2 regions of the Microbulbifer maximicatervae genome follow, and region 2 is predicted to be linked to the other one. Evidence: predicted binding sites of a transcription regulator. Region 2 holds the regulator's gene; the other holds the start of a gene.
The links. The regulator LexA, encoded in region 2, represses DNA repair genes until DNA is damaged. The targets are predictions, from matches to a motif close to ACTGTNTNTANANACAGT.

Region 1 (6,043 bases), 1.9 Mb from region 2:
TCTCTTTGCCGTGAAACTCCAACAAATCGCTGTTTTCGATCACATCCTCAGCAATAGCATCCAACTCTTTATCTTCTGCATTCGCTGCCAGCTGGTTAATCAGGTCCAGGAAACTCTGCAGGGCATTGCCGGCGCGAGCAGCCAATACCCGTTGCTGCAACATCAGCTTGGCCGCCTGCCACAGGGAGCAACCCTGCTCCCGGGCATAAGAGCGCACCATCTCTACAGTGCGCGCACCGATGCCACGGGTGGGTGTATTCACCACCCGTTCAAACGCAGTGTCATCATCGCGGTTGGTAATCAGGCGTAAATAAGACAGGGCATTCTTGATTTCCAGGCGCTCGTAGAAGCGCTGGCCGCCATAGATACGGTAGGGAACCTGCTCGCGCAAAAGCCCCTCTTCAAGTACCCGGGATTGGGCATTGGAGCGGTAGAGGATGGCGATGCTGTCGCGGCGATTGCCGTCGCGCACCCAGTCATTGATACGTTCGACAATAAAGCGCGATTCATCCTGTTCGTTGTAGGCCGCGTAGACGGCGATGGGCTCACCCTCTTCACCCTTGGTCCACAACTCCTTACCCAAGCGACCACTGTTATTAGCGATCACCGCATTAGCCGCGTTCAGAATGGTGGAGGTGGATCTGTAGTTCTGCTCCAGTCGCACCGTCTGCACTTCTCGTAAGTCTGTGGAAAAGTGCTGGATATTCTCGATCTTAGCACCGCGCCAACCGTAGATAGACTGGTCATCGTCACCCACGGCGGTGATATGGCACTGCTCACCGGCAAGTAAGCGCAACCAGGCATATTGAATCGTGTTGGTGTCCTGGAACTCATCCACCAGGATATGGGGGAAGCGCCGGCGGTAGTGGGCCAGAATAGCATCGTTATTCAGCCAGAGCTCGTGGGCGCGCAACAGCAGCTCGCCGAAATCCACCAATCCACCGCGCTGACAGGCCTCTTCATAGGCGAAGTAGATTCGCACCATGGTCTGCAACCAGGGATCGGCGCCGGCATTGATATATTGCGGGCGCAGGCCTTCATCTTTCTGCGCGCCAATCCACCACTGGGTTTCACGCGGTGACCACTTTTTATCATCCAGACCCAGATCTGCCTGTACCCGCTTGATTAGGCGAAGCTGGTCGTCGGAATCCAGGATCTGGAAGTTCTGCGGCAACTTGGCTTCTTGCCAGTGAGCCTTGAGCAGGCGGTGAGCCAGGCCGTGGAAGGTGCCCACCCACATGCCAAAAGTGTTCACCCCCAGCAGCTCTTCGATACGGGCGCGCATCTCGCGGGCCGCCTTGTTGGTAAAGGTTACCGCCATAATGGAGTAGGGCGAGGCGCCCTCCACCTGCATCAGCCAGGCGATGCGGTGTACCAACACCCGAGTCTTGCCCGAGCCGGCACCGGCCAGAACCAATTGATTGCCGGGCGCGGCAGCTACTGCTTCGCGCTGGGCGTCGTTGAGGGGGTCTAAAATCTGAGATACGTCCATGGGCGAAGATTGTACCAGAGCTGATGCACAAGACCTGTGTAAATAAACAGGATTTTGTCCCGCCTGACAATGTAATGTGATGTCGCTCGCCAGCAGAGGGCACAGCGGCTAAACTGCGCCATCTGGCATAGAGAAGGAAGTCCTGTGAAACCGGCGGAAGTAACGCAACGAATCAGTGAACAACTGTCATCCATGCGCAAATCAGAGCGCAAGGTGGCGGAGTATATTCTCGCCAACCCCGATGAAATCATTCATATGCGCATCGTCGACCTGGCCACTGAAGCCCAGGTTAGTGAACCGACCGTGGTGCGCTTTTGCCGCGCCGTGGGCTGCTCCGGATTCCAGGAGTTCAAGCTGAACCTGGCGCAGCAGCTGGCTTCCAGCCCCAGCTTCGGCCAGATTGCGGTTACGGAAACGGATACCATTGCCGAGTACAAGCGCAAGGTTTTCGACTCCACGGTGGATACCCTGCTGAAAGTCCGCGATAGAATTGACGACCGTGCCCTCGAGGCCGCTGTCACTGCGATGGCCGCTTCCAAGCGGGTGGAATTCTTCGGTTTTGGTGCCTCCGGTGCCGTCGCCGCCGATGCCCAGCACAAGTTCTTCCGCCTACAGTTGGCCACCGCTGCTCACTCGGACCACCACATCCAGAATATGTCGGCCATGTCCATGCAAGCGGGGGATGTAGTAGTAGCTATCTCCCAGAGCGGTCGCACCAAGGCGTTACTTCGCTCCATGAGCATGGCAAAAGAGCAGGGCGCTCTGGTGGTTGGTTTGGCACCCAGCGGCTCGCCGGTAGCACAGCAAGCCAGCATCCCACTGGAAGTGGATGTGGAAGAGGATATTGAGATCTATACGCCGCTGTCCTCGCGCATCGCCCACCTGGTGGTAATCGATGTTCTCGCTATCGGCGTAGCCCAGCGCAAAGGTCCTCAGCTACAGGAGCACCTGTTGAAACTGAAACAGGGACTGTACACATTGCGGGAAGACAAGCACTAAACTCCCTGATATCCAAAGCGGGCAAGGGACAATGTGCCCGCCCGTTTCTACCAAAGCCATTTCCCGCCAATTGGGCTTTGCCGGGAAGATCCTTCCAGGCTGTACCTGAGCAACATAATGACACCCATCGCTTCTAACCCAGACGAGAAAGCCCCGCGCTGGCTAGTGGTGTGGCTGGCCGCACTCGTTTCTCTGACACCTTTTTCCATCGACAGCTACCTGCCGGCCATTCCGGCGATGGCGGCGGCCCTGGATACAGAAGTCGAGCGGATGCAGTACTCCGTGTCCAGTTTTCTGCTGGGCTTTGCCCTCGGACAACTATTTGGCGGACCATTATCAGATCGCTGGGGACGGCGCCTTGTAGGAACCATCGGCCTCAGTATCTATATAGCCAGCTCCCTGTTAGTCCTGTTTACCGACCATGTAGACCAACTGATTATCCTGCGCTTCTGCCAGGCAGTTGGCGGCGGCTTTGCCACAGTAATATGTGCTGCAATTGTGCGCGACCTACACAGTGGCCGTGAGGCAGCAAAAATTATTTCCCTGATTAGCACCATCATGCTGATTGCACCGCTGATCGCCCCGGTGATCGGCTCTGCACTACTAGCCGTTGGCGGCTGGCAAAGTATTTTCGTCTTTTTGTTACTGTACGCTCTTGCAATGCTCGTTCTAGTACAGCTGCTGCTACCGGAGACTGTCTCCCGCTTTACCCGCGCACGCCGCCAGATGATGCCGCTGAAGTCTCTCGTGGGCAGCTACGGCCAGGTTTTGCGCAATCCCCGCGCTATTGGGTTCCTGATTGCACAGGCCTGTGTCAGCGGTTCGATGTTTATCTACATCACCACCGCGCCCTTTGTGTTTATGGATTACTTCGGTGTTAGCGCGAATCAGTTCCCACTGTTTTTTGGTATCTGCGTGCTCGGGCTAATTTGCATGGTTCAGGTGAATATCCGCTTACTGAACTTTTTTGAGCCGCGCAATATCCTGCTGGCGGGTATTGTGTTGCAGCTATTGGGTTGCGGCCTGCTGCTGCTGGGAACTATGACAGGTGTCAAAGAACTGACCCTGTGGATGATTCCCCTGGTACTGGTGATGAGCTGTATCGGTATTACCGGCCCCAATGCCGCCGCCTGTTATTTGGAGTTCTTCCCCAAAATCAGCGGTAGTGCCAACGCGCTATACGGCGCCGCTCTGTTTATTACCGGGGGGATACTGGGTGGAATGGCGAGCAGCCTGCACACCGGGACCCTGACACCTATTGCAGGGTCTATGGCGGGCTGTGCTTTTGTGGCACTACTCTCTGCACTATTTGTCGCGAAGGTTCGCCAACCGATCGAGTCCGATATCCCTGCGACCCGGCGCTTTACCCCGCGTTAATGGCAGCTCTTTACACCGGCTCTAAACTTTCCTCCTGAAGCGCCCTCTGCACTGCGGGCCTTTCTTCCATTCTCTTTTGGAATGCTTGAAGCCGGGGCCACCGGGGCATATCAAACTGCTGATGTTTCAGCCAGCGAGAGAGAACATACAGGTAGGCATCGGCAACCGTGAAACCGTCTCCCATTAAGTAGTCTTTATCAAGCTGTCCTTCGATATAGTCAAACCAGCGGATAAGCCTAACCCGGGAATCCTCCTGTTCTTCTTCTGTACCATGCCAAAACAGTGGTTTGAATAGCTTGTGGACTTCAGCACTGAGGAAGTTGAGCCATTCGAGAAGCCGGTAATGGGCTAGGGTGCCCACTGGTGGCACCAGTTGCGCGTCGGGCTTTTGCTCCGCCAAAAACTGGACGATTGCCGGACCTTCTGTCAGTACTTCTCCGCCTTCCAGTTGCAGTGCCGGCACGTACCCTTTAGGACTAATCCTTGTAAAGTCGTCGCCGTTTTCCAGCTCGTGGGTTTTTAGATTGACCTTTTGCAGGCCCAGATTGATCCCTGCTTCACAAGCGACAATATGAGGCGATAGAGAGCAAACACCCGGTGCATAAAAAAGCTTCATGGTAATCCTGTTGAGTCATTACCTATATCCAGGCAGTATAGGCCCGGCTAATTTCTCCCCACTGAAGCTCGACTGAAACTGGCTTGAATTCCTCTCTACAACTGTTGCTGAAATCTACTTACCGCGTATCCAATGGTCCAGGCTAAAGCGACCGGCACCGGCACAGGTCAGAATCAGGAAACCACCGGCAATCGTGATATTTTTCATAAAGCTGGTCATTTCTGTTGCATCACCAGGGGACAGGTGTACCAGGAAGGCCGAAGCGAGACAGAACAGGAAAAGGACAAAAGCAGAAATCCGGGTGAATATCCCCAGTAACACCGCGAGTCCTCCCACCAACTCTATAACGATGACCAGGGGCAAAATGAAGCCGGGTATCCCCATGGAAACCATAAAGGCCTCTGTCATTTCGTAGCCGCCAATTTTATTCCAGCCGGCAAATATAAAGATCAGCGACATCAGCACCCGACCGATCAGCTTTGAGGTGTCGCACAACATCGAATGCTTCACTACTACTTCCTCAATTGCGCATTTATGGGTATGGACTATCTACCAGTGTAGACACTGTCGTGAAAATTCATGAGATAGTCGGTAGCTGCCTTTACTCAAGAGGGATAAAAACCACTAGATTGGCGTGACAATCATCCTTTTTATTTTCAATAGTCAGTAGGAATCTACTAATTGGCAGTTAGAAAGTAATGAAGTAATGTTTAAAAAGCTAAAGCATTAATGAATTTTAGTGGGTAGGGGAAGTCGATCCGTTTGAGCGCAAAACTGAAAAATGCAGTTGTGTGGCGCCCTAGAGCCGCTACAATTGCGCGCCCATATAAAAGGGAGTTGGCCGCTTGTGCCTGCGCGGTCCGCCCCGGTGTAATCCTGTTGCCCTAGATCCACTCCAAGGGAAATCGAGCAGCCTCTGCACGACTACAATAACGGCACACTCACCATCATATAAATTGCCACCGGGGCGCTCCCCAAAATGGCATTAAACCATCCGAGAATATTTCAGCGCTGGAGTCCACACACGGCATGGAAGTTTATTACACCTTTTGTTTTCTTGCCGCCGTATCAGTTTTTCTGGGCTTCTTGAACCAATACGTATTGCGCGCCCAAACCACAATCGCTATTACCGCCGGTGCCCTGGCCCTATCACTATTGGTCACCGCCCTGGGCAAGTTGGGGGTGGTGGAGTTGCGCACCTGGGCAGATCAGCTTCTGCCGCTGCTCAACCTTGAGGATATTCTGCTCAAGGGAATGCTCGGGTTTCTGCTTTTTGCCGGCAGTTTGCATATCGATCTGTTGGAGCTGCGCAACCAGAAACTGGAGATCGGTCTTCTCGCCATTGTCGGTACCCTCATTTCCACCTTTGTGGTCGGGGCCCTTCTTTACTGGTTCCTGATGCTGATCAATATGCCGGTGGCTTTTGTTTACTGCCTGTTATTTGGTGCATTGATCTCTCCCACCGACCCTATCGCCGTACTGGCAATTATGAAAAACCTGAAGGCCCCGGAGCAGGTTTCCATTCAGGTGGAAGGTGAGTCCCTGTTCAACGATGGCTT
Region 2 (6,043 bases):
CGATACAGGCATTCGATCAGCTCCTCCACCCCCAGGGGCTGCCCCAGGGCAATACGGCGATCAAGCTCTTCTTCCAGAGCGTTAGTGAAAGGCGTTAGAAAGCGTTCAAATACCGCCTGTATCAATTCTTTCTTGGAGCCGAAATGGTAGTTAACTGCCGCCAGATTAACCCCGGCCGTGCTCGTAATTGTTCTCAATGAGGTTTCAGGAAAACCCCGTTCAGCAAACAGCACTTCCGCTGCATCGAGTATCCGGCTGACCGTATCTATCTGGCTCATAAGTATCAAACCACCATTTAAAACATACGTTTAATCGACGCCAGAGTAGCATATTCTCACTGATCTAGAGCCCGCCAGCTAAGCTCTCCACTCAGCAAGGTACAAGAGTAAAAATAACAGGGAAATGTATGTCAGGCGGTAAGATCAATACTGCAGGAGTTGATCTCCCGCCAACTTGTGCAAGTACGCCACCCCACCAGCCGGCATAGCCTTTTAGTCCGGAGGCAGCTTTAACAAAAATAACTTTGAAAATTTTTTCGGTATTTTAAGATCGCCCGAATAATTATTCCTTCACCTGCATATATTTCATAATCAGGGCCGCAGCCTCCTCCACACTATCAACGATATGAAAAAGGTCTAGATCACTGGCATCGATACAATCGCGCTCTAACACTGTATCTACCAACCAATCGTACAGCCCGCTCCAGTAACGCTTACCTACCAACACAATTGGGAAACGCCGCACTTTCTGCGTTTGCACCAAGGTAAGAGCTTCAAACAGCTCATCCAACGTGCCGTAGCCACCGGGAAGTCCAACGAATCCAAGTGCGTGTTTTACAAACATAAATTTCCGTACAAAAAAGTATCGGAAGTTCAAACTAATGTCCTGATATGGATTTGCCGCCTGTTCAAAAGGCAGCTCTATGTTTAACCCAATTGATGCGCCGGGCTGCCCGAAAGCCCCTCGGTTACAAGCCTCCATCAGCCCCGGCCCACCACCGGTAATCACGGGGATCCCTTCAGCCGCGAGCAACTCTCCCAACTTTACCCCCTGCTGATATTCAGGACTGTCCTCTGTAAATCTCGCCCCTCCAAACACTGTCACTGCACCACCTAACGCTATCAGCCGCTCTATCCCATCTACCAATTCAGACTGAATACGAAGCACTCTCCAGGCTTCCGGCATTTTTGCATCCAGCATTATTTTTCCCTCTTTGTCAGTTCCTTCAACGCTTTCTTCTCTCTTTACTTTCTCCATCAATGTAGCAGCTCACAAAGACTAAAACCTGAGGATTGCACGAACAACAAATCTGTATATAATTCCAGCAACTGTATATAAATACAGAAAACTAGGTAAATCTATGACCAATCTCACCGCTCGTCAGTCCCAGGTTCTCGACCTGATCAAGTCTTATCTGGATGAAACTGGCTACCCGCCAACGCGGGCAGAAATTGCCCAGGAACTCGGCTTCCGCTCACCCAATGCCGCCGAGGAACACCTGAAAGCGCTCGCCAGAAAAGGCGCCATTGAGATGGTTGCCGGCGCTTCCCGAGGCATTCGAATTCCGGATCACCAATCCGGCTTGCCGATTGTGGGTAGAGTAGCTGCGGGGAATCCCATACTCGCCAGCGAACATATTGAAGATTACTGCGACTTGCCCGCGAGCTTCTTCCATCCTCCCGCAGATTATTTGTTGAGGGTGCATGGTATGAGTATGCGAGATGCGGGCATTCTCGATGGAGACTTGCTGGCAGTGCAAAAGACCGAGCAAGTGCGCAATGGCCAAATCGTCGTTGCCCGTATCGATGACGAAGTCACAGTGAAACGCTTTCGCCGCAAGGGAAATCAGGCAACCGTTCAGTTGCTACCTGAAAATGATGACTTTGAGTTAATTCAAGTCGATATGAGAGATAAGAACTTTGTGATTGAGGGATTAGCCGTAGGGGTTATTCGCCAAACGCCTTAAGCCCCCAAAAACGACAACAGCGGCCATTGGCCGCTGTTGTTAAGACTCGAACTAACGCTGATGTTAGTGAATAGTATGATTTACCGGCATTAAATCGTCTTCTTCCTCGAAGTAACCAGCCTCAAGATCGTCTAGATTTTGTACGGCTTCAATACCCGCTTCCAACATAGCCCTTGCCACAGCAACCTTGTTCTTGCGCAGAAACTGAAGGCTTTCCGCAGAAAAAGAAATGCTTACCAAAGGGTCCTCTTTATGGCCAGCACGACGCAAAGCTACATCGCCATTAGCCAGCTCGATTATTTCAAAAGTTTCGGAGGACATTCGCTTTTCCTTCACGGCACAACAGTTTGCGCCCAGTGTACCACAGGCTTGCGATAAGTTTCATTCCTCCAATTTGAGAGGCTTCTGGCTCCTGACTTTCGAGGCAGTCTATTACCAGCACGCTGTATCAAAGGATTATCTAAACCACTGAAGAGATCACAAGAGAAGAGTGAATTGCTTTATACGTTACACAGGTTGTGTCGAGTGGGCCACAACTACCCCATTGTGGCCCACTCAAAGGACAGCGAACTTTCTCGCAGAGGTACGCCTAATATCTACAACCTTCAAAATTCGCAGAAATATTACGAACCTATTCAGAAGTTCACCGAGGTCGAGTAAGCGTATTAGTTAACATTCATCCAAGTGAGCGCGCTGCCTCACCACCAACTCACTCAGCGAGCGATGCCACTGAAGCAATAATTCTTTGGACAAAGGTGCAAACTCGGGCTTGGCAACTTCGTTGTGTAGCGGGATTAAATTAACCTGTTGCTGTTTTTCATCAGCACCCACAGATATTTTCTGCTGCTCTTCCCAGGCGTAAAGCATATGGGATAACCAACTCTGCGGGTCGCCGACCAGGCCGGACAGCTCACTGGCCTCTGCACTAGCCCTACCCTGAACGCCCAGCGCATCAATGATCAACTGCGGAGACTCCGGTTCGAATCCCAGCTGAAGTTGGGCTGCCTGCTCTGCAAGAAAAGCCCGATAGGCCTTGCACAACTGCATCAACGCTGCCTCTTCCAGCGCATCGCGCTGGAGAGGTAAGTCCCACGACTGTTGCAGCAACAGCTGGCTCTTGCGTAGAGCCGAAGTGACATGAATCGTGTAAGAGTTACTCATTACCTACTTCTTTGCCGCTGTCTTTTTAGCTGCCGGTTTCTTGCGCTTGGCAGCAGTGCTCTTGGTGGAGGCCTCTACTTTCCAACCACCATCGCGATAAAAAGCACGCCAACCGGTCGCCTTGCCCTCTTCCTCAGATTGAACATATTGCTCCTGGGTTTTGCGGCTAAATCGAACTACGGTATCCCGCCCACTGTCATCTTGAGTCGGTGCAGAGAATAGGAAGCTGTATTTTGGATCGATCTCACTCTGGTGAGGCAGCAGCTCTTTAACCAGGGGCGCACGGGTCTCACGGTTTTTCGGGAACTGGCTGGCAGCCAGGAATAGACCCGAGGCACCATCGCGTAGGATATAGTGATCCTCCACTTTGATACAGGCCAATTCCGGCATGGGAACCGGATCCATTTTCGGTGGCGCCGGCTGCCCATTTTTCAGCAGCTTGCGGGTGTTTTTACAGTCTTCATTGGTACAGCCGAAGTACTTGCCAAAGCGACCAGACTTCAACTGCATATCACTGCCACACTTATCGCACTCAATAATGGGGCCGTCATAGCCTTTAATTTTAAAAGTGCCCTGCTCAATCTCGTAGCCATTGCAATCCGGGTTATTGCCACAGATATGCAATTTACGCTGCTCATCTAACAGGTAGCTATCCATAGCCGTGCCGCACTTGCCGCAGCGGCGCTTCTCCCGCAGCAACCTGGATTCAGCTTCCTCGTCCTTATCCGCATCGACCGCCTCATCACCAGAAACCAGGTTCATGGTATTGGTACAACGCTCTTTTGGCGGCAGTGCGTATCCAGAGCACCCCAGGAATACACCGGTGGAGCCAGTGCGGATCTGCATATGGCGGCCACATTTGGTGCACTCGATATCGGTGTCTGTCGGCGTATTGCGACGCATACCTTCATCGGCAGACTGGGCTTTTTCCAGGCGCCCGGAAAAGTCCTGATAAAACTCATCGAGCAGTTGCTTCCAACCCTTATCGCCGTCGGCAACCGCATCCAGGGATTCCTCCAGGTTTGCGGTAAATCCGTAGTCCATCAGGTTCTTGAAGCTTTCGCTGAGACGGTCGGTAACAATATCCCCCATTTTCTCAGCGTAAAAACGACGGTTTTCCAAGCGGACATAACCGCGATCCTGGATCGTGGAAATAATGGAAGCATAGGTGGAGGGGCGTCCGATACCGCGCTTCTCCAGTTCCTTAACCAGGGCCGCTTCACTAAACCGCGCAGGCGGCTTGGTAAAGTGCTGCTTGGGATCCAGCTGTTGCAGGGATAGCTTTTCGCCTACCTTCACATCTGGAAGCACCAGATCTTCATCTTTTTTGCCGCTCGGTGGCGCAACTTTCAGGAAACCATCGAAACGAATTACTCGACCCCGCGCACGCAATTCAAAGTCACCTGCGCTGACCACGATTGAAGAGGAGGTAAATTGGGCAGGCGTCATCTGGCAGGCCACGAACTGCTGCCAAATCAGGTTGTATAACCTCTCCGCATCCCGCTCAACACCGGACAACATATTTGGGGCGATACGAACATCGGATGGGCGAATCGCTTCGTGCGCCTCTTGAGCGCCCTCTTTACTGCTGTAGTTATTGGGGCTCTCTGGAAGATACTTATCGCCGTAATTCTCGGCAATATAATCCCGTGCAGATTCCACAGCCTCTTTACTGAGATTGGTGGAATCTGTACGCATGTAGGTGATATGACCGGCTTCATACAAGCGCTGGGCCAGGGTCATGGTCTTCTTCACACTGAAGCCAAGGCGGTTACTGGCCGCCTGCTGCAAGGTGGAAGTAATAAATGGTGCGCTGGGCTTGGAGCTGGTTGGCTTATCGTCACGGGCGGAAACAACAAACTCACTGGACTGAAGCTGCTTGGCAGCACTCATTGCCAGCTCTTCGTTGGTAGGACGGAAAGCCTCACCAGCCTGCTTTTTCACTTCGAGGCGCAGCTTGGAAGCCTTTGCCGTCGCCGTATCGGCAAACAAGGTCCAGTACTCTTCCGGGATAAACGCGCGAATCTCCCGCTCCCGCTCAACTACGAGGCGGACCGCAACAGATTGCACACGACCCGCAGACAGGCCCCTGGCCACTTTTTCCCACAGTAGAGGGGACACCATATAGCCAACGATTCGATCGAGGAAACGGCGCGCTTGCTGGGCGTTTACCCGATTAATATTCAGACGGCCGGGATCTTTAAAGGCCTCCTGAATCGCAGACTTGGTAATTTCATTAAACACTACCCGGCGGTAGCGATCGTTATCGCCACCAATTGCTTCACGCAAATGCCAGGCAATTGCCTCTCCCTCGCGATCCAAGTCCGTTGCGAGATAGATATGATCGGCGCCTTCGGCGAGTTTTTGTAACTCACTCACCACTTTCTCTTTACCCGGCAGTATCTCGTAGTGGGCTTGCCACTCGTGATCCGGGTCGATCCCCATACGCTTAATCAGCTGATCGCGGTTTTTCTTCCGCTTATAAGCCTCTTTCGCCTCGGGGGAAAGCTTGCGTGTTTCCGCTGCACGACGGGCGCGCTCCTTTGCGTCAACCGGCTGTTTATTGCCCCCACCTGTGGGCAAATCGCGAATATGGCCGACACTGGACTTCACAACAAAGTCCTTGCCGAGATATTTATTGATGGTTTTCGCTTTGGCCGGTGATTCGACGATGACCAGTGATTTACCCATAAGCCTTTGATTTCAAATGAAAATTTACTGCTATTGCAAGTCTTTCAAGCCCTCTTATCGGGCTTGTGCTGCGCGAATATATAAGCCTCACTTCAAGCGCGGTCAAGCAAAGCTGACAATTTTCCACTCACAGTCACCAAAATTGGCACTGGGCAGTCCGCCTAAATGCGACTCAGTAGACGCTCTTTTACACCGCTATTACGGCAATCAAGACAGCCCCTCAGT

Region 1: a site for LexA is predicted at 1,526-1,543, ahead of uvrD (DNA helicase II). Genes of this name have one in related genera too.

Annotation. Positions count from the first base shown of each region.
Region 1 covers NZ_CP174334.1:5,047,552-5,053,594, reverse strand. The annotation lists gene uvrD (DNA helicase II) at 1-1,492, opposite strand, end outside; gene hexR (transcriptional regulator HexR) at 1,637-2,491, shown strand; gene ACJJIS_RS22060 (multidrug effflux MFS transporter) at 2,609-3,868, shown strand; gene gstA (glutathione transferase GstA) at 3,879-4,484, opposite strand; gene ACJJIS_RS22050 (DoxX family protein) at 4,599-4,994, opposite strand; gene ACJJIS_RS22045 (cation:proton antiporter) at 5,514-6,043, shown strand, end outside.
Region 2 covers NZ_CP174334.1:1,732,771-1,738,813, reverse strand. The annotation lists gene ACJJIS_RS07540 (TetR/AcrR family transcriptional regulator) at 1-278, opposite strand, end outside; gene ACJJIS_RS07535 (LOG family protein) at 562-1,257, opposite strand; gene lexA (transcriptional repressor LexA) at 1,361-1,966, shown strand; gene ACJJIS_RS07525 (hypothetical protein) at 2,030-2,287, opposite strand; gene ACJJIS_RS07520 (DUF6586 family protein) at 2,636-3,127, opposite strand; gene topA (type I DNA topoisomerase) at 3,131-5,818, opposite strand; gene ACJJIS_RS07510 (hypothetical protein) at 6,026-6,043, opposite strand, start outside.